DNA from 3 places in the Kosakonia sp. MUSA4 genome. Region 3 is predicted to be linked to each of the others. Evidence: predicted binding sites of a transcription regulator. Region 3 holds the regulator's gene; each other region holds the start of a gene.

Evidence for each region. Region 3 encodes PhoB, which activates phosphate uptake and scavenging genes when phosphate is short. Its sites were predicted from a motif close to CTGTCATAAAACTGNCNNAT; they were not measured.
Region 1: a site for PhoB is predicted at 5,417-5,436, ahead of C0557_RS06045 (heavy metal response regulator transcription factor). Genes of this name have one in related genera too.
Region 2: a site for PhoB is predicted at 4,194-4,213, ahead of pitA (inorganic phosphate transporter PitA). Genes of this name have one in related genera too.

Annotation. Positions count from the first base shown of each region.
Region 1 is NZ_CP025697.1:1,269,086-1,277,332, reverse strand. Features, by position in the region: gene ompC (porin OmpC) at 1-427, shown strand, start outside; gene C0557_RS06070 (DUF1471 domain-containing protein) at 637-891, shown strand; gene arsC (glutaredoxin-dependent arsenate reductase) at 966-1,391, opposite strand; gene C0557_RS06060 (arsenic transporter) at 1,404-2,693, opposite strand; gene C0557_RS06055 (metalloregulator ArsR/SmtB family transcription factor) at 2,737-3,057, opposite strand; gene C0557_RS06050 (heavy metal sensor histidine kinase) at 3,235-4,641, opposite strand; gene C0557_RS06045 (heavy metal response regulator transcription factor) at 4,653-5,345, opposite strand; gene C0557_RS06040 (helix-turn-helix domain-containing protein) at 5,502-5,834, opposite strand; gene C0557_RS06035 (hypothetical protein) at 6,070-6,522, opposite strand; gene C0557_RS06030 (winged helix-turn-helix domain-containing protein) at 6,613-7,005, opposite strand; gene C0557_RS06025 (methyl-accepting chemotaxis protein) at 7,657-8,247, opposite strand, start outside.
Region 2 is NZ_CP025697.1:5,163,701-5,171,947, reverse strand. Features, by position in the region: gene prlC (oligopeptidase A) at 1-503, shown strand, start outside; gene rsmJ (16S rRNA (guanine(1516)-N(2))-methyltransferase RsmJ) at 508-1,260, shown strand; gene uspA (universal stress protein UspA) at 1,327-1,764, opposite strand; gene uspB (universal stress protein UspB) at 2,218-2,553, shown strand; gene pitA (inorganic phosphate transporter PitA) at 2,626-4,122, opposite strand; gene C0557_RS24615 (NAD(P)/FAD-dependent oxidoreductase) at 4,351-5,541, shown strand; gene C0557_RS24610 (hypothetical protein) at 5,715-7,127, shown strand; gene C0557_RS24605 (RimK family alpha-L-glutamate ligase) at 7,440-8,247, shown strand, end outside.
Region 3 is NZ_CP025697.1:1,011,589-1,019,835, forward strand. Features, by position in the region: gene rdgC (recombination-associated protein RdgC) at 1-686, opposite strand, end outside; gene mak (fructokinase) at 787-1,695, shown strand; gene sbcC (exonuclease subunit SbcC) at 1,797-4,937, opposite strand; gene sbcD (exonuclease subunit SbcD) at 4,934-6,136, opposite strand; gene phoB (phosphate response regulator transcription factor PhoB) at 6,338-7,027, shown strand; gene phoR (phosphate regulon sensor histidine kinase PhoR) at 7,049-8,247, shown strand, end outside.

The sequences.
Region 1 (8,247 bases), 260 kb from region 3:
TGCTGAAGCCTATTCCGGCGCAATCAAATATGACGCCAACAGTATTTATCTGTCAGCCATGTTTACTCAGGCTTATAACGCTTCACGCTTCGGTAGCTCATCCAGCGATACGCAGACCTTCGGTTATGCGAACGAATCGCAGATTTTTGAAGCCTATGCCAGCTATCAGTTCGACTTTGGCTTACAGCCGTTCGTTGCGTATAACGCGCTGAAAGGCAAAAAAATCGGCAGCAATACCAGCGGTGTTAGCTACGGTGATGAAGATATCGAAAAATATGTTGACCTGGGTGCAACTTACTATTTCAACAAAAACTTCAATATGTTCGTCGATTATAAAATTAACCTGATCGATGACGATAAATTCACCGAAGCGGCTGGCGTTAATACCGATGACGTTGTCGCTGTAGGTATGGTTTATCAGTTCTGATTCTGTACAGAGGCGGCGCTCGCCGCCTCTTCTTTTCCCCGCTGATTTTGTATTCTTCCTTGTGCGTAACCTCTTTTTATTAAAAGAATTGTTGAGTTTTGTTATCTGACAAGTTCGTAATTTTCAGGTCAGAATCTTGTCAGCCTCGCTGCGTAAAATAGCCGCTGTAAGGACGATTTTTTACTTCTGTAAAATATGAGGTGGTTAAGATGAAAAAGGTTACAGCAGCGCTTTTCGCAACGACTCTGGTTATTTTCTCAACGGCAACCTGGGCAGCAACGGAAGTGACCTCCGCAGCCGGAATGCAGCCGATTGGCAGCGTCTCGGTGTCCGGTGCCGATACCTTAAGCGACCTGCAACACCAGCTGAAGCAGAAAGCAACGCAAGACGGTGCCAGCAGCTTTAAAATCGTTTCCGCCGGTGGCGATGATAAATATTATGGCGTTGCGACGCTGTATAAATAAGCCGCAGGCCGGATATCCGGCGAAAAAGGGGGGCCAGCCGTGCCCCCCTTCTCTTTTCGCATCCTGAAAAGCCGTTATACGATTCGCTTGCCTGCGGCATCCACAACCTGCTCGCCATCTTCTTTCGTGAATGCCCCTTTTTGCTGACCGGGCAGAATATCCAGCACCACTTCCGAAGGACGACACAGCCGCGTCCCCAATGGCGTCACCACGATCGGGCGATTAATCAGGATCGGATACTGCAGCATAAAATCGATCAACTGCGGATCGGTGAATGTCTCCTGCGCCAGCCCCAGTTGTTCGTAAGGTGCGACGTTTTTACGTAGCAGCGCCCGCACCGAAATACCCATATCCGCAATCAGTGTATTTAGTTCATCACGCGATGGCGGCGTTTCAAGATAGAGAATAACGGTCGGCTCTTCGCCGCTGTTACGGATCATCGCCAGAGTATTGCGTGACGTGCCGCACTCCGGGTTGTGATAAATAGTGATGTTGCTCATAGCTGTGTCCCGTTACGGATGAATAGAGAGGCGCAGCGCCAGCGCTACCAGCGTGACAAACAGTACCGGCAGCGTCATGACCATACCGGTACGGAAGTAGTAGCCCCAGCTTACGCGTATATTTTTTTGTGCAAGCACATGCAGCCACAGCAGCGTCGCCAGGCTACCAATTGGCGTGATTTTGGGCCCAAGATCGCAGCCAATCACGTTGGCATAAACCATCGCTTCTTTCATTACGCCGGTTGCCGTACTGCCATCAATGGCCAGCGCGCCCACCAGCACGGTCGGCATATTATTCATCACCGAAGAGAGGAACGCTGTAATGAACCCCGTTCCCAGCGTGGTCGCCCATAATCCTTTCCCGGCCAGCATATTCAGAATGTCGGTGAGATACGCGGTTAATCCGGCGTTGCGCAAGCCATAGACAACGAGGTACATCCCTAACGAAAAAATCACGATTTGCCACGGTGCGCCGCGCAGCACTTTCCCGGTATTGATGGCGTGGCCTTTTTTCGCCACCGCCAACAGAATCAGCGCACCAACTGCCGCAATGGCGCTGACCGGAATGCCCAGCGGCTCCAGCACAAAAAAACCGACCAGAAGCAGCAGCAGAACAACCCAACCGGCGCGGAATGTTGCACGATCTTTAATCGCCAGCGCCGGTTCTCGCAGTTTTTCCATGTCATACACCGACGAGATATCCCGGCGAAAGAAGAGATGGAGCATGATTAGCGTCGCGATAATCGCCGCGATATCCACCGGCACCATCACCGAGGCATATTCCCTGAATCCGAGCCGGAAGAAATCGGCCGAGACGATGTTGACCAGATTCGAGACAATCAGCGGCAGGCTTGCCGTATCCGCAATGAACCCGGCCGCCATCACAAAGGCCAGCGTGGCACGTTTGCTGAACCCCAGCGCCAGCAGCATGGCAATAACAATCGGCGTCAGGATCAGCGCCGCGCCATCATTGGCGAACAATGCTGCCACCGCAGCACCAAGCAAGACAATATAAGTGAACAGAAGCCGACCGCGCCCGTTTCCCCAGCGAGCAACATGCAGCGCCGCCCATTCGAAAAAGCCGGATTCATCCAGCAACAGGCTGATAATAATGACAGCAATAAAGGTAGCCGTCGCATTCCAGACAATATTCCATACCACCGGGATATCACTGAGGTGAATCACCCCGCAGACCATTGCCAGCCCGGCGCCAATCACCGCGCTCCAGCCAATACTCAACCCCTTCGGCTGCCAGATAACCAGCACCAGAGTGAGCAAAAAAATTGCCCCTGCCAGTAACATCGCTTACTCCATCACATCTGAATTTATGAATATGTTTGAAACTTCAACACATGCCGGACGCTGCGACTTTTAGCCTTTCGCGTGTCTCTTCGCGCAGACAGTTCCAGCTGGTATCGATGACGCCAGCGGCCCAGGCCGGAATATGCGGGGAGAGGCGATAATGAACCCATTTCCCCTCTCGCCGGTCGATAACCAGGTTGTATCCGCGCAGGATCGCCATATGGCGGGAAATTTTGGGCTGAGATTCTCCTGTCGCCGCACAGAGATTGCAGACGCAGAGTTCTCCGGCTTCGCGGAGCAGCATCACAATTGACAGGCGGGTTTCATCGGAGAGCGTTTTGAAAAGCTGAACCGGATGTAGCATGCTGAGCCCCAAAGGTGTCTATTTACATATATGATAAATCACATATGTAATGATTTAAAGCGACACGTGAGGTAAAGCGTCTGGCGTAGAAGAATGAAGCGTTTCGCTTATGCGAAACATGCGTCGCGCAGAATACGGCGGAATCTTCCCCGCCGCTTCAGCATAAGGTATTTGCCCTTAGCGCTTTTCCGCCTCGCGGCTGGCTGCCTCGCGCTTTAGCGCCAGAGTAAAGCCGAAGGTATTGATCCCGTTTGCGCTGGTGGCAAACACATCGCCCTGATGCATATTTGCCACCGCGCGGACAATCGACAGCCCCAGACCGTGGTGCGTATCGCTGCGGGTGCGGGAGGCATCCACACGATAGAAACGCTCAAACAGCCGCGCAAGGTGGCTTTGCGCGATCTCCTCGCCGTTATTCGACACCGCGACGTGCGCCAGTTCACCGACGTTTTGCAGCCGCACAATGATTGTGCTGTCCTGCGGCGCATGGCGGGCGCTGTTTTCCAGCAAATTGGCCAGCGAACGGTGGAACAGACGGCGGTCAATGGATGCCGTCACATCCCCCTCGACCTGCACCTGGAGATTCTTCTCGGCAAACGATGGCTCGACATACTCAAACGTTTTGTAAGCCTCTTCGCGCAGAGAAACCGTGGTGAGCTGCGTGGCGTGTTCGCCCGCCTGGGCATGGGATAAAAACAGCATATCGTTGACGATGGAGGTCATGCGCTCCAGCTCTTCGAGGTTAGACTCCAGCAGATCCTGTAACTCTTCTATGGAGCGTTGACGCGACAAGCCAAGCTGCGTCTGGCCAATCAGGTTGGTCAGCGGGGTGCGCAGTTCGTGCGCCACATCGGCATTAAAGCTCTCCAGTTGGCGCCAGGCGATCTCCTGGCGCTCCAGCGCGCCATTAAACGAGACGGCCAGCGTTTGCAGTTCGTCCGGCAAGGTGTGCGCCTGCAGACGCTGACCATGATTACCCGGCGCAAGCTGGTGCGCCTGCTCGCTCAATGTATTCACCGGCCGCATACCGAAACGGGCGATCAGATAACCCAGCAGCGCAATCAGGAAGACGCCGATACAGCTGACCAGCACCAGCGCGCAGGTAAATTCATACAGCGTGCCCATATAAGGCGTGGAATCGATCGCCACCACGTAGCGCATCGCCGGGCGTTCGCCGCTCGCCGGGATTTCACGGGAGTAGAGGAACAGCAGACAGGAGGCTTCCGTTTCGCCGGGCGCGGTGCTGAACCCCTCTTTCAGCGAAGCCCACTCAACGCCTTTCGGCGGCGGGCCGCCCATATCAAAGCGGGGATCATCGGCCACCAGCCAGTACTTCACGCGCCCGCCCTCATAGGAAGAGAGCGTGCTAAATTTGGTGGACAGGGATTTCCAGCCGTCGATGGATTGCCGGTTTTCCACCCACGGTGCCATCAGCGATTCACGGAATAATAATTCGTTATGCATCTGGCTTTGCAGCGACTCATACAACGAGCTTCTGAGCACAACGCCAAAAGTGACGACGACAAACACATACGCCACGGCGAACATCAGCGCCATGCGTCCGGCAATCGAGTGTTTACACAGAGAGAGCGCGTTCAACTGGCTTTACTCTCCACGCGGGTTTCCAGTACATACCCCATACCACGCACCGTGTGCAGCAGCTTAACGGGATAGGGATTATCAACTTTGGCGCGCAGGCGTTTAATCGCCACTTCGACCACGTTGGCATCGCTGTCAAAATTCATGTCCCAGACCTGTTCGGCGATCATCATTTTCGACAAGATTTCGCCCTGGTGACGCGCCAGCAGGCTCAGCAGCGCGTACTCTTTCGCCGTTAGCTCCAGACGGTCGCCGCCTCGCGTTACGCGCCGCGCCAGCAGATCGAGGTGCAGATCGTGGATATGCAACTGGGTGATGTCCGCGCCGTCGCCAGGTCTGCGGCGCAGCAGCGCCTGAATGCGCGCCACCAGCTCGATCAGCGAAAAGGGTTTTGGCAGATAATCATCCGCGCCGTGGCGCAGCCCTTTTACCCGCTCTTCAACCGAGCCGCGCGCCGAGAGCATCAGCACCGGCGTCTGTTTACAGGCGCGCAGCCGCTCCAGAATCTGGTAACCGTCCATACCGGGCAACATGATATCCAGCACAATCGCGTCGTACTCGTACTCCAGCGCCAGGTGCAGCCCTTCGACGCCATTATCAACGACATCGAGAGTGAAACCCTGTTCGCTCAGCGCACGGTTAATATATGACGAGGTCTTTTCCTCGTCTTCGATGAGTAACAGCTTCAAAGGGGCGACTCCTTCAACGTTCCGGCACCTGCCGCAAACATATTCATAGCCGCAATGTTACCGCTGTTGGGCTGACATTTAGCTGACATTTTTTCACCGTTTTAGCGACAAAATGCAACCTGATGATTAACCGCATATCGTGGCATCAATTCTGCGCTAGCTTTGATGGTACCGACGCCATACGCCCGGCGGCATATGGTATTTACGGGCAAAGGTGCGGGTGAAAGTTTGCTGTGAGTCATAACCATAACGCGTGGAAATAGTGATGATCGAATCTTCCGTTGTCAGCAACGCTTCAGCGGCACTTTCCAGCTTCTTATTGCGGATATAAATCCCCAACGGCACCTGCATCACTTCCTGAAAAAGACGCTGTAAATGCCATTTTGAATAACCGGCCCGCGTGGCAACATCGCGAATTCTGAGCGGACGGTCGAGGTTTTCATCGATCCACTGCTGGATCTCATGTACCACCATCTGTTGCATACCCATCGTGAAAGCCTCCTTCTTAAGGAGCGTTCACCTTAACGCAGCCATACTGACTCAAAAGTGACGCGAAAATGATAATCCTGTCAGTTTTGTTACGCCTGCCGGGTAGTTTTTACGCCAGATATCCTTAGCAACGCCGCCACAGTCGCTAACTTATGCCAGCAACTGTGGTTGGCTCAATCTTGCCTCTTCGTCGTAACGCGTAGGATTTGGTCGCGAGAGAGCAGATACTGCTTTTTTATTTATCCGATTCAAGATAATCAGTCAGAAAAGCCTGGGCATTTCCTTCGGAGGAGTATGCTTTGCTGTAATATATTGGTATCGCTTTATTTTCTCCCGGCAGGTTAAGCTCACCCCACCCATGACTATTAAAAAACAAGACGGTAAATTTTTCCCCATCAACCTGTGTGTAAATATATTTTTTTGCCCCCACATCATCCACATTCATTAAATGTATTTTTTTATTCCATGGATGATCAATATCAGTCACCTGCACAATTAATTTTTTCTCTTCCGGTTTACCATAACGCAGTGTCCATACAATGACGCCTTCAGCCCCTTCATAAGCCTTGACCCTTTCAGCCACTTCCGGTCGCGCCACCTGATTTACCGTCGCCGTTTCCTCAGCGTGAACGAATCCAGGCATCGTAATCGCTACAGAGACAGCAACGGACAATAAAAATTTTTTCATCGATAACCTCAAACCTGACATTATTAACATCAACTAAAAACAACCAATGTATTACCACTCAACCGTAACGTTATTTTTATCCAACGAAAATCAGCATTCATTTTCTGCATGATAAAATAAAGTTTGCACGCTGCTTGATCTAATAAAATATCCTTTCCGGGAAACCCTCAGGATAAACTCATCACTGACACCTGATTTACTCACGTTATATTTGAGATCATTTATCACCTGCCAAACCCGCTGAGCTGACGCGCGAAGGCCGTTTCGTTCCCAGACATCAACCATCAGCATGTCATCAGAAACAACGTTATTAACCCCATGATTCAATAGATATTCCAGCAAGTACGACTGGGTTTTTCTCAGAGAACCAGGTTTCGCCGTACCATAAAGGCAGATGAGTCTTTTTGTTCTACAGTCATAAATCACTCTCTTTTCGATAAGGAAGCCCATGACTGAAAGCGCTCTATTTTCCTTGTCTGGCATACCCCTCCTTAGCGCTTACACAGATGTGTCCATCGCACGACTTTATCGTCAAAATAAAAACAACGCGCCGTATGTTATTCGCATAATAAATAACATTTATTTCTTGCATGTGAACACTATTAATATTCACATAGCAGTAATCCCTGGTTAACTGCCGCAAGATAAAAGCATGTTTATTTCATTAAGACAATAACAAAGCTTCAGTGGCAATAACTAAAAACAATCCACTTTAGCAGGAAGATTTAACCAAACAAAAAACCGATCTCAAGGATAAAAAACAACCAGAAATTACGCACCACTAACATCCAGCCCCTTTGCCTTATTAAAATAAAAGTATTAACCCATATTTTTATAAAATAAAAACATCAATTTCCAGAATTTTTCCGGAATAAATAACACATTCATCGAATCTATTGCGAAAAAAATGACGATATCCAGCTAATTTCCTTTGGTCGCTCGCACTTGCTGAAACCACAGGATTGACTGCCGCTGGCGATATAATCCGCCCATTCACGATGGCTTAATGATTAAGCTATACGCGTGCTGCCCGTCGCGGATTAAATCAATGAGGAAGGAGATCGCTATCGGGACATCCTTGTCCCTCGTTCTGCGACGCCGTTGTCTGGTTGGCATCGCGTTTGTTCAGAACCGTCAGGTATTCACCAGCACACCGGAGGCAAGCTGCGGCGAATTTTCCCGCCGGGCGTGTTCAGTGCGGAAAACGCTCATCAGCGCGACCAGATTCCGGGATTGATCGCGCAAATGATCGACCGCCGAACTGGAGGCGCCCACCAGCGCAGCATTCTGCTGCGTCACCTGATCGAGTTGGGCAATCGCATCGTTCACCTGCGCAACGCCCAGCTCCTGCTCCTGGGTGGTCATGCCGATTTCGTTAATCATTTCCGCGACATGGTGCGACTGCTTAACCAGCTCGCCGATGGTGGAACCGGCATTGTTGACAAGCGTAGCGCCGTTATCCACACAATCAATACTGGCCTGAATCAGCCCTTTGATCTCTTTCGCCGCCGTGGCGGAGCGCTGCGCCAGTGAACGCACCTCCCCGGCGACCACGGCAAAACCGCGCCCGTGCTCACCGGCACGCGCTGCTTCTACCGCCGCATTAAGCGCCAGAATATTGGTCTGGAAAGTGATGCCGTCGATAACAGCAATGATCTCGCCGATTTTGCGCGCACTCTGGCTGATCTCGTCCATGGTGCGCACAATGTTGTCGATCGCTTCTCC
Region 2 (8,247 bases), 1.6 Mb from region 3:
CGCTGGCGTTTATCTCCGGCCATTATGAAACCGGCGAGCCGCTGCCGCAGGAGCTACTGGACAAAATGCTGGCGGCGAAAAACTACCAGGCGGCGATGTTTATCCTGCGCCAGCTGGAGTTCGGCCTGTTCGACTTCCGCCTGCACGCCGAATTCAGCCCGGAGCAGGGGGCGAAAATCCTCGAAACGCTGGCCGAAATCAAACGTCAGGTCGCCGTGGTGCCGGGGCCGTCGTGGGGTCGCTTCCCGCATGCTTTCAGCCATATCTTCGCGGGCGGATATGCGGCGGGTTATTACAGCTATCTGTGGGCCGATGTGCTGGCGGCAGATGCCTTCTCCCGCTTTGAAGAAGAGGGCATTTTCAACCGTGAAACCGGGCAGTCGTTCCTTGATAACATCCTGACCCGTGGTGGCTCGGAAGAGCCGATGGAGCTGTTCAAACGCTTCCGTGGTCGCGAGCCGCAGATTGACGCCATGCTTGAGCATTACGGTATCGAAGGCTGATGCAGTGAAAATCTGTTTGCTGGATGAAACAGGCGCCGGAGACGGCGCCTTATCTGTTCTTGCGGCCCGCTTCGGGCTGGAACCGGATAACGACAACCTGATGGCGCTGGTGTTAACGCCGACGCATCTGGAACTGCGTAAGCGCGATGAGCCGAAACTGGGCGGCATCTTTGTCGATTTTATTGCGGGCGGTATGGCGCACCGGCGTAAGTTTGGCGGTGGTCGCGGTGAAGCCGTCGCCAAAGCGGTTGGCATCAAAGGCAGCTATTTACCGGAGGTGGTGGATGCCACGGCAGGGCTGGGTCGCGATGCGTTTGTGCTGGCGTCGGTGGGTTGCCGAGTGCGGATGCTGGAGCGTAACCCGGTCGTTGCTGCGCTGCTGGAGGATGGTCTTCATCGCGGCTATGCCGATGCGGAAATCGGCCCGTGGCTGCGCGAGCGGCTGCAACTGATTCACGCTTCCAGTCTGACGAGCCTGGCGGATATCACGCCGCGCCCGCAGGTGGTTTATCTCGATCCGATGTTTCCGCATAAGCAAAAAAGCGCGCTGGTGAAGAAGGAGATGCGGGTATTCCAGTCGCTGGTTGGTCCGGATCTCGACGCCGACGGTTTGCTGGAGCCTGCGCGCAAGCTTGCCATCAAGCGCGTGGTGGTGAAGCGCCCGGATTACGCGCCGCCGCTGGCCGGTATCGCCACGCAATCGGCGGTAGTGACCAAAAGCCATCGTTTCGATATCTACCCCGGTTCCGGGGAATAAAAAAGCCCGGTCGCGTTGCGCGTACCGGGCTATGTTCAGGCTAGCGGCTATTCGTTAGCGGGAATCTCAATCTTCTTCTTCATCCCGCAGCGGGACAATCAGCATATCAACGTGAACCGTGTTGATAAGCTGGCGCGCGGAGGACATCAGTTTGCTCCAGAAATCCTGGTGATGGCCGCACACCACCAAATCCATATCGTATTTTTTAATCGCATCAACCAGTACCTGGCCCAGGTCGCCGCTGCCGCTCAGGGTTTCGGTGATCGGATAGCCCGCGTTAGTGGACAGCTCGGTCAGCGCCTGGTGAGTTTCATCAGAAATGCGTTTTTGCATATCGCCGAGATTAACGTCGATAAGACCGGTATAAAGATCGGAGTAGTTTACATCGACATGAATCAGGGAAATCTTCGCGTTGTATGGCCGCGCCATGGATACTGCTTTCTCAACCAGCAATTTGCTTTCGGGGGAGAGATCGACTGCGATGAGGATATGTTTGTAAGCCATAGTGGTACTCCTTCCATAAGTTGTCGATGACCATCGGGGTGGTTGCCCCTGATACAGTTGCACTGCGCCCGCATCCTGCGTTTCACGTGAGCGTAGCGCCCGGCCTTAAGGATCTTTTCAGAAGATATTTCTACCTTATAACGCTCTTTTCACACCGTCAATTAACCTGGATCACGAATCACTTAAGCAATATTTACAGCCAGATGCATTGATGGTGATTAAGCTTGTGGTAAAAAAATAAACGGATCTCCTACACTATAAATAAACCGTACGGAAACAGACGGCGTCCCCCAGTTATCCGCGTAAGGAAATGCGGTCAATTGCGGGACTCCGCCTGTGCTTGTCTTCCCGTCCGGGGATTGGTAACACTATTCGTTGTCAGACTTGGTTGGGTATCCAGGCGCGAGCGTTCCGGAGTCTTTCTCCGCGGGCGATCGCCGGGGAGGGGATATGGTGATCAACACTGTTGCGCTGTTTTGGGCTTTATGTGTGGTGTGTTTGGTTAACATGGCGCGTTATTACTCATCGCTACGCGCGCTGTTAGTGGTACTTCGTGGTTGTGATCCCTTACTCTATCAGTACGTGGATGGCGGCGGCTTTTTTACCGCGCACGGCCAGCCCAGTAAGCAGATGCGTCTGGTTTGGTATATCTATGCCCAGCGCTACCGCGATCACCATGATGACGAATTCATCCGCCGCTGTGAGCGTGTTCGCCGTCAGTTTATTTTGACCAGTTCGCTGTGTGGCCTGGTGGTCATCAGCCTGATTGCGTTGATGATTTGGCATTGAGCGCTGCGCTAATCAGAGAATAAAAAAAACGGGCCAGTTTCCTGACCCGTTTTTTATTGCGCCTGCGCTGCGTTAAATCAGATGCAGCGAGAGCCAGTACAGCACGCCGGACAAAATAATCGAGGCTGGCAGGGTGAAGATCCAGGCCATCAAAATATTGGTCACGGTTTTGCGCTGCAAACCGCCGCCGTCGACAATCATTGTCCCGGCCACGGAAGAGGAGAGCACGTGCGTGGTGGAAACCGGCATCCCGGTATAACTTGCCAGCCCGATAGACACCGCCGCAGTCATCTGCGCGGACATTCCCTGAGCGTAGGTCATACCTTTCTTACCAATTTTCTCGCCGATGGTGGTTGCCACGCGGCGCCAGCCGATCATTGTGCCGATACCTAACGCCAGCGCTACCGCCATGATGATCCAGATTGGCGCATACTCAATGGTGCTCAGCATATCGCCTTTCAGTTTCTTCAGCAGACGCTGATCGTCGGCGCTGATATCCGGCTGCTTCGCCACTTTATCCGTAATATCGGAGAGGCAGAGCATAATACGGCGCAGCTGGCTGCGCTGCTCCAACGGAACCTGCTCGTAGTTTTCGATACCGGTCAGCATCACCTTCGCACGATCCAGCGCCACAATTGCGCGACCCGGATGACAGTGGAACTCGCCAGGCTGCGTGTTCACCTCTTCCGGCGCCGGAATCAGCGGATCAACGCCGGTGGCTTTTTGCAGCAGCGCCGGGTGTTGCTGGAAGTAAGTTTCCACGTTGTTGACGGCATCACGCGTACGAGTGATGTCATAACCTGACGCGTTCATATTCACTACGAAGCCCGCAGGCGCAACGCCAATCAGCACCAGCATAATCAGGCCGATGCCTTTCTGACCATCGTTCGCGCCGTGGGAGAAACTCACGCCAATAGCGGAAAGAATCAAGGCGATACGCGTCCAGAACGGCGGCTTTTTCTTACCATCGATCTTCTCGCGTTCAGCTGGCGTCATATGAATACGCGCGCGTTTTTTGGTATTGCTCCAGTAGCGGCGCAGGATAAATATCAAACCGCCGGCGATCACCAGCCCGACAATCGGCGAAAGAATGAGCGAGGCGAAGATCTCCAGCACTTTCGGGATATTTAATGCATCCACTACTGAAGTACCGGACATCAGCGCATTGGTTAAACCAATACCGATAATCGCGCCAATCAGGGTGTGGGAGCTGGAAGCCGGCAGACCCAGATACCAGGTACCAAGGTTCCAGATAATCGCCGCCAGCAGCATGGAGAAGACCATCGCCAGGCCGTGCGCGGAGCTGACATTCAGCAGTAGATCGGTTGGCAACATATGCACAATCGCATAGGCAACGCTTAACCCACCCAGCAAAACGCCGAAGAAGTTAAATACCGCCGCCATCACCACCGCCAGCTGAGAACGCATAGCGCGTGTATAAATTACGGTTGCCACGGCGTTTGCTGTGTCATGGAAGCCATTGATTGCTTCGTAGAACAGAACAAAGACCAGAGCAAGCAAGAGTAATAACCCGGTATGAAGATCCAGGCCTGCAAACAAATGTAGCATAGACGTTAAGCCATTTTGAGGTCATGAACGCGGCGCATTATCAGGGACATTAGCGGTGTCGGCAAAGTGAAATATGTATTTTTTTTGACATTATTTCTTACATTCCGCTGAAACTTTAAAATTATCGTATATTTTTCAATGCTATGTTGTTTTTAGCTCTCTTCGCGCTGGTGTGACCAGCGTGAACTATTTACAATCCGCCACGATTTTTTTGATGAGGGTGCAGGTGTGGAAAGGTTTGATGCCATTGTTATCGGCGCGGGTGCGGCGGGCATGTTCTGTGCGGCGCTGGCCGGGCAGGCGGGCTGTCGTGTGCTGTTACTGGATAACGGCAAAAAACCAGGGCGTAAAATTCTGATGTCCGGCGGCGGTCGCTGCAATTTCACTAATCTTTATGTCGAACCCGCAGCCTATTTGAGCCAGAACCCGCATTTTTGCAAATCTGCTCTCGCGCGATATACCCAGTGGGATTTTATCGATCTGGTCGGCAAGCACGGTATCGCCTGGCATGAGAAGACGCTGGGACAGCTTTTCTGCGACGACTCGGCGCAACAGATTGTCGATATGCTGGTGGCCGAGTGCGAAAAAGGCAAGGTCACTCAGCGCCTGCGCAGCGAAGTGCTGAGCGTGACGCGCGATGCTCAGGGTTACACGTTGCAACTGAATGGTGACAGCGTGCAGGCCGCAAAGCTGGTTATTGCTTCTGGCGGGTTGTCGATGCCGGGGCTAGGTGCTTCACCGTTTGGCTACAAAATCGCCGAACAGTTCGGCCTGAAAGTGTTGCCGACACGCGCCGGTCTGGTGCCTTTTACTCTGCATAAACCGCTACTGGAGCAGATGCAGGCGCTCTCCGGCGTGTCGGTGCCTTCGGTTATTACCGCTGAAGATGGCACGGTTTTCCGGGAAAATCTGCTCTTTACCCACCGCGGGCTTTCAGGTCCGGCGGTTCTGCAAATTTCCAGCTACTGGCAGCCGGGCGAATTCGTCAGCATTAATCTGTTACCGGAGTGCGATCTGGCAAGCTTGCTGGATGAACAGCGCGAAGCGCACCCGAATCAAAGCCTGAAAAACACGCTGGCGATGCAGTTACCGAAACGGCTGGTCGAATGTTTGCAGCAACTGGAGCAGATCCCGGATGTCACGCTGAAGCAGCTCAACAGTCGCGAACAGGAGTCACTGGTCGAATTACTCACGCACTGGCGCGTACAGCCAAACGGCACGGAAGGGTACCGTACGGCGGAAGTGACGCTGGGCGGCGTTGATACTCACGAACTCTCTTCCCGCACGATGGAAGCCCGCAATGTGCCGGGGCTTTACTTTATCGGCGAAGTGATGGATGTCACCGGCTGGCTGGGCGGTTATAACTTCCAGTGGGCGTGGTCCAGCGCGTGGGCCTGCGCGCAGGCGCTGGCGGAGTAATCTGACGGCGTTGCCAGATGGGTGAATCACACTATTGGGTTCATCCATCACTATCATTTTTGGTGACTTTCAGCCTTCCCTTTAAGACCTTTATATTTCCTGCCTGCTGCCGATAACCTCATCACTACACATCTATTGCGCTACTCCATTTTTGCGCTGACAAAGGAATGAAAATGAAAACGGGCAAGATTCTTCTGCCAGCATTACTGGCCGCGACGTTAAGCAGCCATGCGGCTGACGGGCAGGGCAAAAAAGTCGTTAGCAGCACGGTAAACCCGCTGGTAATGATTCGACTTAACGATCGCATCACGGCAATGAATCACATTGTTTTTGCAGATGGGCAAAACATTAACCGTTGGGACGGCTTCGATTGCTCCACGCAAAAAGCGGTGAAACTGTACTGGGAAATGCTCGACGATAAAGAGGCGGTCGTGCGCCGTTTTTATGGTGATAGCTACGGACGTTACGCCGCGCCCAGCCCGAACAGCGAACTGAATGATGTCGCCGCCAGCCTCTGCAAATCTCCCGGGCTGAAAAATGCCAACTGGGTCTACATTGAAAAAAAATCGCAATATGACACGCCGATCCTGCTGGATACCGCTTCGGTTATCCGCGCTAAAGATCTGTTGATTGCGAAAATCGGCTTCGAATACAACGAGATTCAGTACGATCCGCCGTATGATGCGCCGTACGACATGAAAATCGAAGTACACGCTTATAACTGCGCAACCAATAAAGACAGCGTGCTCGCCGGGCTGGATATGACGCCGGAAGGTTATGTATCCGATAGCCTGAGTGGGAAAGCAGCGCTGCGCCGGGCGGCGGATTTTACCAATACGCCCGCCACTGCTGCGGCGTTTAAGCAGCTATGCGCAATGAGCACACCTTCTGCCTTTAAAGGAGAAGGGGCTTATGTTCCCCAGGTGAAGAAAAAAAGCGTCTCCTCTACGCTTGGCCCGATGCTGCCGGATATGAGCAGCAATTCGCCACAATGGCTGGCGCAATTCCCGCTGCCTGCGGAGATCGACAAACAGGCGCAGCAGCTTGTTAACCCGTGGGCGACGCCGCGCTTCAAAAAAATGCAGTGGACTCTGATCTGGGGGAGTGATGAAGGCGTGCCGATGGAGCTGGATGTTCAACCCAATGGGTTGATGCTGTTGCTGGAAAATTACAACGTGTTTAAGGCGCAGCGCCTGACCCTGGGTAACCTTGGGCAGTTAAAAGGCGGTATCAGCCTGGATAACTCGCCGAGTATCATCAGCGAACTGCACACCAACCTGCGTTTCCCGCTGCATCAGGGACAGAAATTCACCTTTGATACGGTGCTGCCTGCGAAAGGTAAAGCGGGCGACAAAACCGCGATCAACCGCCGTTGCGAAGTGACCGGCAGCGATGAGGCTCGCCAGATCAGCAGCGTACTTACTGGCCGCTACTGGAAAGTCGCATGCGAAACGGAGAGTGACGATAAAGGCGAGAAACAGACGCTGGCCTGGCTTGTCGATTACAACGTCTTTATGCCATTAACGCAGTGGAAAGACGGCGCGGAGCTGCCCGTCACCATCAAAGATCTACAGATAACCCGCTAGCCAATCAACCTGGGCCGAAAGGCTCAGGTTTTCATATCCCAAAGACGCACGATTTATTTGTAGTAACGAAGCAGCTAAAACGGAAATATTTCATTATATTTCCTGTCAGACGCGTCGTTATTTACTGATTGTTTTTATTAATTATTTTTCGAGTATTACTCTTTTTTTTTACTTTTATTTATTCACCGCGTCACTGATTTGGCCGGTTTACGCTCAGTTATCCCGACAACTAAGGCCGCTATTCCGCGAATTGTTTGTTGGCGTTATGTCGCATCATAAGCGATATGCACCATACAAACAGGATTAACCACCATGCCACTAACGACTGAATCAGGCGTTTCGTCGGCGCGATTCCTCGGAATGGCGCCTTTTTTGCGTATGAGTATTGCGGGCGTTGACTTCACCTCCGCCACGCAGGAGATGATCGCGCAGGCGCAAAATGCCCCTGAAGATGCCGTGTTATGGATGAATCTCGCGACCGCGATGATGAGCCTGAAGCACGAAGAACTGGGCCTGCAAATCCAGGCGCAGGCGCTGGATTTGCAGCGCGTTTATCACTGGCCAGCGCGCCAGCCGACAAAATTACGCCTGCTGATGTTGATGGTGCCGGGCAATCTCTCGGCAAATATCCCGCTCGACTGCCTGATGGAAGACAGCGATATCGACCTCATCTACTACTACGTCGATCCGCTGAATGACAATCCGCTGACGGCACCGGTGCCGGAACATGACGTGGTTATGGTGGCGATTGGCGCCAGCGATGAGCAGGAATCCGTGCTTCTGCGTCTTGAATATGCTCTGCGCAACTGGCCAAAACCGGTCCTGAACCCGCCGAAAAACGTCCCGACTTCTGAACGTCATAACGCCAGCCTGCTGCTGCAAAATGTCCCTGGTTTAGTGATTTGTCCGGTGCTGCATGTCTCCCGCCAGGCGCTGCATGATGTCGCTTGTGGTCAGAAAACGCTGGCGGATATCGCCGCCGATCACACCTTCCCGATTATTGTTCGCCCGGTAGGCAGCCACGGTGGTCACGGCCTGCAAAAAATCGACTCTGCCGCTGCTGTTACGGCCTATCTGGAAGAGACGGCCGGAGAGGAATTTTTCGTTTCGCGCTTCGTCG
Region 3 (8,247 bases):
ACCACTTTCCCGGCTTCAATGTGCACCGCGATTTCGTCGCTCACCAAATCCTGTTTTTTCGCGCGGATCACGCCGCCATCTTCCAGCATCGCTTTCAGTTCTGCTTCGTCCAGCAGTTGGAAACCCTGCGCCACGTTGCCGGAACGTACCCACTCGGTCAGCGTCAGCTCAATCGGGTTTTCCAGCGCCAGTGGCACAACCGGCAGCGAACCGAGGCTTTTACGCAGCAGCGCCAGCGTATCTTCCGCTTTTTTGGCGCTGGCGCAGTCAACCATAATTAAGCCGTTAACGGTGTCGATCCACATCATGGTCTGGCTGAAACGACTAAACGCGCGCGGCAGCAACGAATGCAGTACTTCATCTTTCAGCGAATCTTTTTCTGTTTTCTTCAGCTTGCGGCCCTGTTCGGCTTCAAGACGGGAGATTTTCGCTTCCAGCGCCTGTTTAACCACCGGCGTCGGCAGAATTTTTTCTTCTTTTCGGGCGCAGATAATAATCTGACCATTGGCGGTATGGGTCAGCGCGTCGCTGTGTGAACCCATCGGTGGAACCCATCCGGTTTTCGCCATATCCTGACTACCGCATGGAGTAAACGATAGTGGGGCAAGCTGTTTTTCCATCTCTTCCGCTCGCAGCGCCACATCGCGGCTGAGACGGTATACCATTAAATTTTTGAACCACAGCATGATTTTTTTCCACGGCCTTGTCGTTAAATGCAGCGGGCATGATAGCGAATTGTTGTCCGCCTTGCATTGCTAATGCGTGGTCCACCATGAGGAGTTTGATGTGCGTATCGGTATCGATTTAGGTGGTACAAAAACAGAGATTATTGCGCTGGGCGAGCGCGGCGAAGAACTTTTCCGCCATCGGCAGGCCACGCCGCGCGACTATCTGCAAACCATAGAGTTGATTGCGACGCTGGTGGATCTGGCGGAAAAAGAGACCGGTCAGCGGGGAACCGTCGGCATGGGGATCCCCGGTTCCATTTCGCCCTACACCGGCGTGGTGAAAAACGCCAACTCCACCTGGCTGAACGGTAAACCGTTCGACAAAGATTTAAGCCAGCGGCTGCAACGGGAAGTGCGGCTGGCCAACGATGCCAACTGCCTGGCGGTGTCTGAAGCGGTCGATGGCGCCGCGGCCGGGGCGCAAACGGTGTTCGCGGTGATCATTGGCACCGGTTGCGGTTCCGGCGTGGCGATCAACGGACATGTGCATACTGGCGGTAACGGCACGGCGGGCGAGTGGGGGCATAATCCGCTGCCGTGGATGGACGATGACGAACTGCGGTATCGCGCCGAAGTACCCTGTTACTGCGGCAAGCAAGGCTGCATCGAAACCTTTATCTCCGGCACCGGCTTTGCCACGGATTATCAGCGCTTAAGCGGCAATGCGCTAAAAGGTAATGAGATTATGCGTCTGGTTGGCGAGCAGGATGCGGTGGCTGAACTGGCGCTCGGCCGTTATGAGCTGCGGCTGGCGAAGTCGCTGGCGCACGTGGTCAATATTCTCGATCCGGATGTGATTGTCCTCGGCGGCGGCATGAGCAATGTCGACAGGCTGTACCAGACCGTTCCTGTGCTGGTGCGCAACTGGGTGTTTGGCGGCGAATGCGAAACGCCGATCCGCAAAGCGTTGCATGGCGACTCCAGCGGCGTGCGCGGCGCGGCCTGGCTGTGGCCGCAGGGCGAGTAAAACCGCAGGCGGAACAGCGGCTTCGCAGGCCAGATAAGGCGAAGCCGCCAGCCGGCAAAACAACCGGTGGCGGCTTCTTTCGCCGGATAACGGTTCAATACCTACGAAACCGCATATTTCCCGTCGAGCTTGCTGTAACCCAGCCCGTTGATTTTCTTCACCTTGATCTGCACCGGGATCCGCTCTTTCATCGCTTCGACGTGGCTGATCACGCCGATGGTTTTGCCGCTGGCATTCAGCGCATCGAGGGCGTCGAGCGCGGTATCCAGCGTTTCGCTGTCCAGCGTGCCAAAGCCTTCATCAAGGAACAGCGAATCGATGCGGGTTTTATGGCTGACCAAATCCGACAGCGCCAGCGCCAGCGCAAGGCTGACAAGGAAGCTTTCACCGCCGGAGAGCGTACGCGTATCGCGCACCGCATCCGCCTGCCAGGTATCCACCACTTCCAGCTCCAGCGCCTCGCTGGCTTTGCGTTTCAGCAGATAACGGCCGTGCAGACGGGTAAGCTGGTTGTTCGCCAGCCAGACGAGGTTATCCAGCGTCAGCCCCTGCGCAAATTTGCGGAATTTATCTCCCTCTTTCGAGCCGATAAGCGCATTGAGATGGCCCCAGTCGTCATACAGCGCACTGGCCTGCTCGATCTCCTGCAACACCGCCTGCTGGCGCGTACGGTTATCGCCATCCTGTTTTAACTGCTGGCGAAGTTCCCCCTGGCGGGTGGTGTTTTCGCGCAGTTGACGTGAAACCTGTTCCAGCGCCTGCGCGATGCTGTCGGCTGTGGCGTTTTCCTCCAGCCCGGCAGGCGGCTGCGCCCGATGGGCGGTAACGGCTTGTTCGGCGCTGGCGGCCAGCGCCTGTTTCTGCTGGCAATCGGCGTCGAGCTTCTGGCGCAACTGCTCCAGCCGCTGGTGTTCATCATCGGAAAGCAGTGCGCTGAGAAACGCGTGTTTATCGGCAAAGACGCTGTTTTCCAGCGCCGCAACGAACTGTTTCTCCAGCGCTTCAGCCGTTTCGTTCTCCTGCGCCAGTTGCTGGTGCAGGGTTTGCCATTGGCTTCGCAGCGACACGCAGCCGTCATGCACCTGGCGCCAGCCCTCCAGCGCCACGTTTTGCGCGTCGGCGGGCGTTTCGTCTGTGGGCAGCGTATCGAGGATGGGCGTAAGCTGGGTGATCTGCTCTTGCAGCGCGGTCTGCTGTTGCTGCTGCTGTTGCCATTGCTCCGCTTCCTGCGCGCGCGCTGCCAGCCACGCGGCTTCTTCGCCTTCCGGCGGCAGAGTCAGATCCAGTTGTCGCAGCGCCGCCGCTAAGGTGTCGCGGCGGGTGGTGACAGCCTGCTGATACTGTTCGCTCTGCTGTTGCAGTTCATTGATTTGAAAAAGTAATGTCTGGCGCTGGTTGAGCAGATAGAGCTGGTGTTCATAGGCATCCTGCGCGCTTTGCCAACTGGTCAATTCGCGGTGCGGATCCAGCGTGACGTTCAACTGCTCGCACAGCGTGGCCCACTCCTGCAATCCCGTTTGTTCATCCTGCTGGAGCGAGCGGACTTCACGCTCGTCTTTTTCATAGCGCTCGGCTAAGCCTTTCAGCCGCTCGCCCAGCGCCACGCCTTCTTCTTTTACCTTTTGCACTTCGTCAGACAGCACCTGACGGCGAGCCTGATTCACTCCCGGCTCGATCGTCTGGTAGTGCGCAACCGCCGGATGTTCCGTAGCACCGCACAGCGGACAGGGCTGACCCGCCTGCAGGCGCGCGCGCTCGCTCTCCAGACTTTTGATGGTGTTTTCCAGCTCGCAGATGGTGGTGACTTCCGTCAGCAACTGGTTCTTTTCTTTATACAACGCGCGCTTTTGTTCCCGCTCTGCGTTGAGCTTTTCCTGCTCGGCTTGCAGATCCCGCAGGCTTTGCTGGCGCAGGCTCAGTTGTTTACGCAGCGGGGCGAAGCGAGCGTGCAGGGCGGCGAGCTGCTGGCGTAACGGGCGATGCTGTGCGCACTGCGCCATTGCCGCAGCCGTCTCTTCTGCTGTCAGTTCCAGCGTGGCTTCCGGCAGCGCACGCAATTTCTGCTGATGTGTCAGCACGCGCTGTTGCAGGCTTTGCCACTGCTTTTTCTCCTCTTCCAGTTGGTTAAACAGCACGCGCCAGCCGGTCAGCTCGCTGTGCCACTGTTGAAAGCGGGCATGTTCGGTCAGCCAACTGGCAACCGTTTTTTGACGGCTCAGCAGACTGGCATGCTGCCCGACGGCGGTTGCGCGGATACGCGCGCGCTGTAGCAGGCTGGCATGTAAGCGAGCATTTACTTCTTCACTCTGGCTGCGGGTGCGGGCCAGCGCTTTATGTTGCTCTTCAAGGCGTTCCCACAGCGGACGTAACTGCAGAGCCGGTTGCGCCAGGGCAAGCCGCGCCAGCTGCGGCTGTGCGGCAGCCAGCGCCTGCTGCGCCTGCACCTGCGCGGCCTGCGCCCGTCCGAGCGCGGTGCGTAGTTCGGCTTCGCGGTTTAGCCATTGCGCCTGCGCCTGCGTGGTTTGTTGCCCGGCCAGCAGCGTTTTTTCTTCGTCAGTAAGTGCCTGCAAACCTGTACTCAGTTGCTGGCGCTGTTCATCATTGAGCAGCACTACGCCTTCCGCCTGCGCCTGTAGCTGTTCCAGCCGGGTTTTGGCCGCTTTATGTTTCTCAAACACCATCGCCGAAATCTGACCATAGATTTCCGTGCCGGTCAGCTCTTCCAGCAGCTCGGCGCGTTCGCGCGGTTTGGCATTGAGGAACGCGGCAAACTGCCCCTGCGACAGCAGCATTGAGCGGGTAAAGCGGCCGTAATCCAGCCCGGTTAATGAGGCGGTGAGATCGAGTTTATCTTTGACTTTATCGGCGAGGATTTTGCCGTCGGCGCAAGCCGCCAGCTCAACGCGCGGCGCTTGCAGATTGCCCTCTGCCTGACCGCGCGCGCGGCTCTGGCTCCAGAAAGCGCGGTAAGCGATGCCTTTTACTTCAAATTCCACTTCCGCCAGGCACTCGGCGGTATCGCGGGTCATCAGATCGTTTTGCGATTGTGACAGGGTGCTAAGGCGCGGCGTTTCGTGGTACAGCGCCAGACAAATGGCGTCGAGCAGGGTGGTTTTCCCTGCGCCCGTCGCGCCGGTAATGGCGAACAAACCGTTGCTGGCGAACGGCTCTTCGGTAAAGTCGATTTTCCATTCGCCTTTCAGCGAGTTGAGGTTTTTTAACCGCAAACTGAGGATCTTCATGCCTCTTTCTCCGCATCCAGCGCCTGGCGCGCTTCACTGAACAAAGCTTGCAGGCGCGCCGTTTGCTTCTCATCGATCTCTTCCTGCGCCAGACGGCGGGCGAAGACCTCTTCCACTTTCAATTCACTGAGCGTTTCCCGCAGCTCACCGGCGAGGATCCGCTCCCGCTGTTCGCGGCTGCGGCGCACCAGCAGCACTTCGACGGGCAAATCTTCGGTAACTTGCTGAATTTTACGTTGCATATCAGCCAGATATTCTTGGCTTACAATTTCAATATCCAGCCAGACTGGCGTGTCGGCGGGCGCATCGCGCCACTGCTCAAGCTGGCGGCAAATCTCGGCGAAATCGCCCTTGATCACCGCCAGCGGCTGCGTGGCCGGAATGTCGAGCGCGGTCACTTCCGTCAGCTTGCCGTCGCTGAAGGTGACCAGATTGACGCTTTTACGCTTTCCAGTTTCATCAAAACTCAGCGGGATCGGTGAACCGCAGTAGCGAATGTGCTGCAGGCCGCCAATTTTCTGCGCCCGGTGAATATGTCCGAGCGCAATATAGTCGGCTGGCGGGAAATTCTCCGCCGGGAAGGCATCCAGTGTGCCAATATAGATGTCACGTACGGCGTCACTTTTGCTGGCGCCAACGGTGGTCAAATGGCCGCTGGCGATAATCGGCAGCGCCTGCTCGCCGCGCAGGATGCAGGCGGCGTCATACTGCTGCTGGTAGTAATCGGTAATGGCCGCCAGCAGATGCTGCTGTTTTTCCTGCCCTGATAATCCGGCCTGGCTGATGACCATGTCACGCGGGCGTAAAAATGGAACCGGACAGAAAACGGCGCCGGGCGTACCATCCCGGTGTTTGAGCCAGAAAGGCGCGGCGCCAGCGCTGGCGACCACGGTGGTGTTCAGGTAAGCGAGGATCTCTTTCGATTCGTTCAGCGTCGCCACGGAATCATGGTTGCCCGCCAGTACCACTAACTGGCAGCCGGTTTGCTGGAGTTTCACCACAAAGCGGTTATATAACTCGCGGGCATAACTGGGCGGGGAACCGGTATCAAAGATGTCGCCTGCGACAATAATGGCGTCGGCCAGGTGCTGTTCTGCCGCATTCAGCAGCCAGTCGAGAAAGGCGTCATGTTCGGCAGCGCGGCTTTTACTGTAAAAGTTCTGACCCAAATGCCAGTCTGAAGTGTGAATAATGCGCATAGCGATTCCGTGGCGAAAATGGATAAACGCGATTATAACATTCAGGGTGTTAGAGACATTAACTGCGTGAATATTCACGCTGTCATAATGCTGCGGGCAGGGTCATCTGGCGGTCATGTTATTCATAAATCTGTCATAAAACTGACGCATAATGGCGCCGCTATACAAACAGACGACTTATATGAGAAAACAGGGCGAATTATGGCGAGACGAATTCTGGTCGTTGAAGATGAAGCACCGATCCGTGAAATGGTGTGCTTTGTGCTCGAGCAAAATGGATTTCAACCGGTAGAAGCTGAAGATTATGACAGTGCGGTGAACCAACTTAACGAACCCTGGCCAGACCTGGTTTTACTGGACTGGATGTTGCCTGGCGGTTCCGGTATTCAGTTTATTAAGCACCTGAAACGTGAGGCCATGACCCGCGATATTCCGGTGATGATGCTGACAGCGCGTGGTGAAGAGGAAGATCGCGTGCGCGGTCTGGAAACCGGGGCGGACGATTACATTACCAAACCCTTCTCACCGAAAGAGCTGGTTGCCCGTATTAAAGCGGTTATGCGCCGTATTTCGCCGATGGCGGTGGAAGAAGTGATTGAAATGCAGGGACTTAGCCTCGATCCCTCTTCGCATCGCGTGATGACCGGCGAAAATCCGCTGGATATGGGGCCGACAGAGTTTAAACTCTTACACTTCTTTATGACTCACCCGGAACGCGTGTACAGCCGTGAACAACTGCTGAACCATGTCTGGGGAACCAATGTTTACGTCGAAGACAGAACGGTTGATGTCCATATTCGTCGCCTGCGCAAAGCGCTGGAACACAGCGGTCACGATCGTATGGTGCAAACGGTGCGCGGCACGGGATATCGTTTTTCGACCCGTTTCTGAAATTTGACAGGAGTGTGACGCGTGCTGGAACGGCTGTCATGGAAAAGGCTGGTGCTGGAGCTCCTCCTTTGTTGTCTACCCGCCTTTATACTCGGCGCGATTTTCGGTTACCTGCCCTGGTTTTTATTTGCCGCGGTAACCGGGCTGTTGATCTGGCATTTCTGGAATTTACTGCGCCTCTCCTGGTGGTTGTGGGTCGATAAAAGTATGACGCCACCGCCCGGCACGGGAAGCTGGGAGCCGCTGTTATACGGGCTGCACCAGATGCAGATGCGTAATAAAAAGCGGCGGCGCGAGCTGGGTAATCTCATCAAACGCTTTCGCAGCGGTGCGGAATCGCTGCCGGATGCGGTGATCCTCACCACCGAAGAAGGGTCGATTTTCTGGTGTAACGGCCTGGCACAACAGCTACTGGGGCTGCGTTGGCCGGATGATAACGGGCAGAACATCCTGAACCTGCTGCGCTACCCCGAATTTACGCAGTATCTTAAAAAACAAGAGTTTACCCGGCCACTGAACCTGGTACTGAACAGCGGGCGCCATCTGGAGATCCGCGTGATGCCTTACAGCGAACAGCAACTGCTGCTGGTGGCGCGCGATGTGACGCAGATGCACCAACTGGAAGGCGCGCGACGTAACTTTTTCGCTAACGTCAGCCATGAGCTACGCACGCCGTTGACGGTGCTGCAAGGCTACCTGGAGATGATGCAGGAGCAGACGCTGGAAGGCGCGCCGCGCGAAAAAGCGCTGCATACCATGCGAGAGCAAACATCGCGCATGGAAGGGCTGGTGCGCCAGTTGCTGACGCTGTCGAAGATTGAAGCGGCGCCGACGCTGCCGCCCAATGAGACCATCGATGTGCCGATGATGCTGCGCCTGGTTGAACGGGAAGCGCAGACGCTCAGCCAAAAAAAGCACAGCCTGGAATTTGAGGTTGATAACGCCTTAAAAGTGCTTGGCAATGAGGAGCAATTGCGCAGCGCCATCTCCAACCTGGTGTATAACGCGGTGAACCATACGCCCGCCGGAACGCATATTATTGTGCGCTGGCAGCATGTGCCGCAGGGGGCGGAATTCAGCGTGGAGGATAATGGTCCGGGGATTGCCGCCGAACATATTCCGCGTCTGACCGAGCGTTTTTACCGCGTCGATAAAGCCCGTTCCCGGCAAACCGGCGGTAGCGGACTTGGGCTGGCGATCGTTAAACATGCCGTCAACCA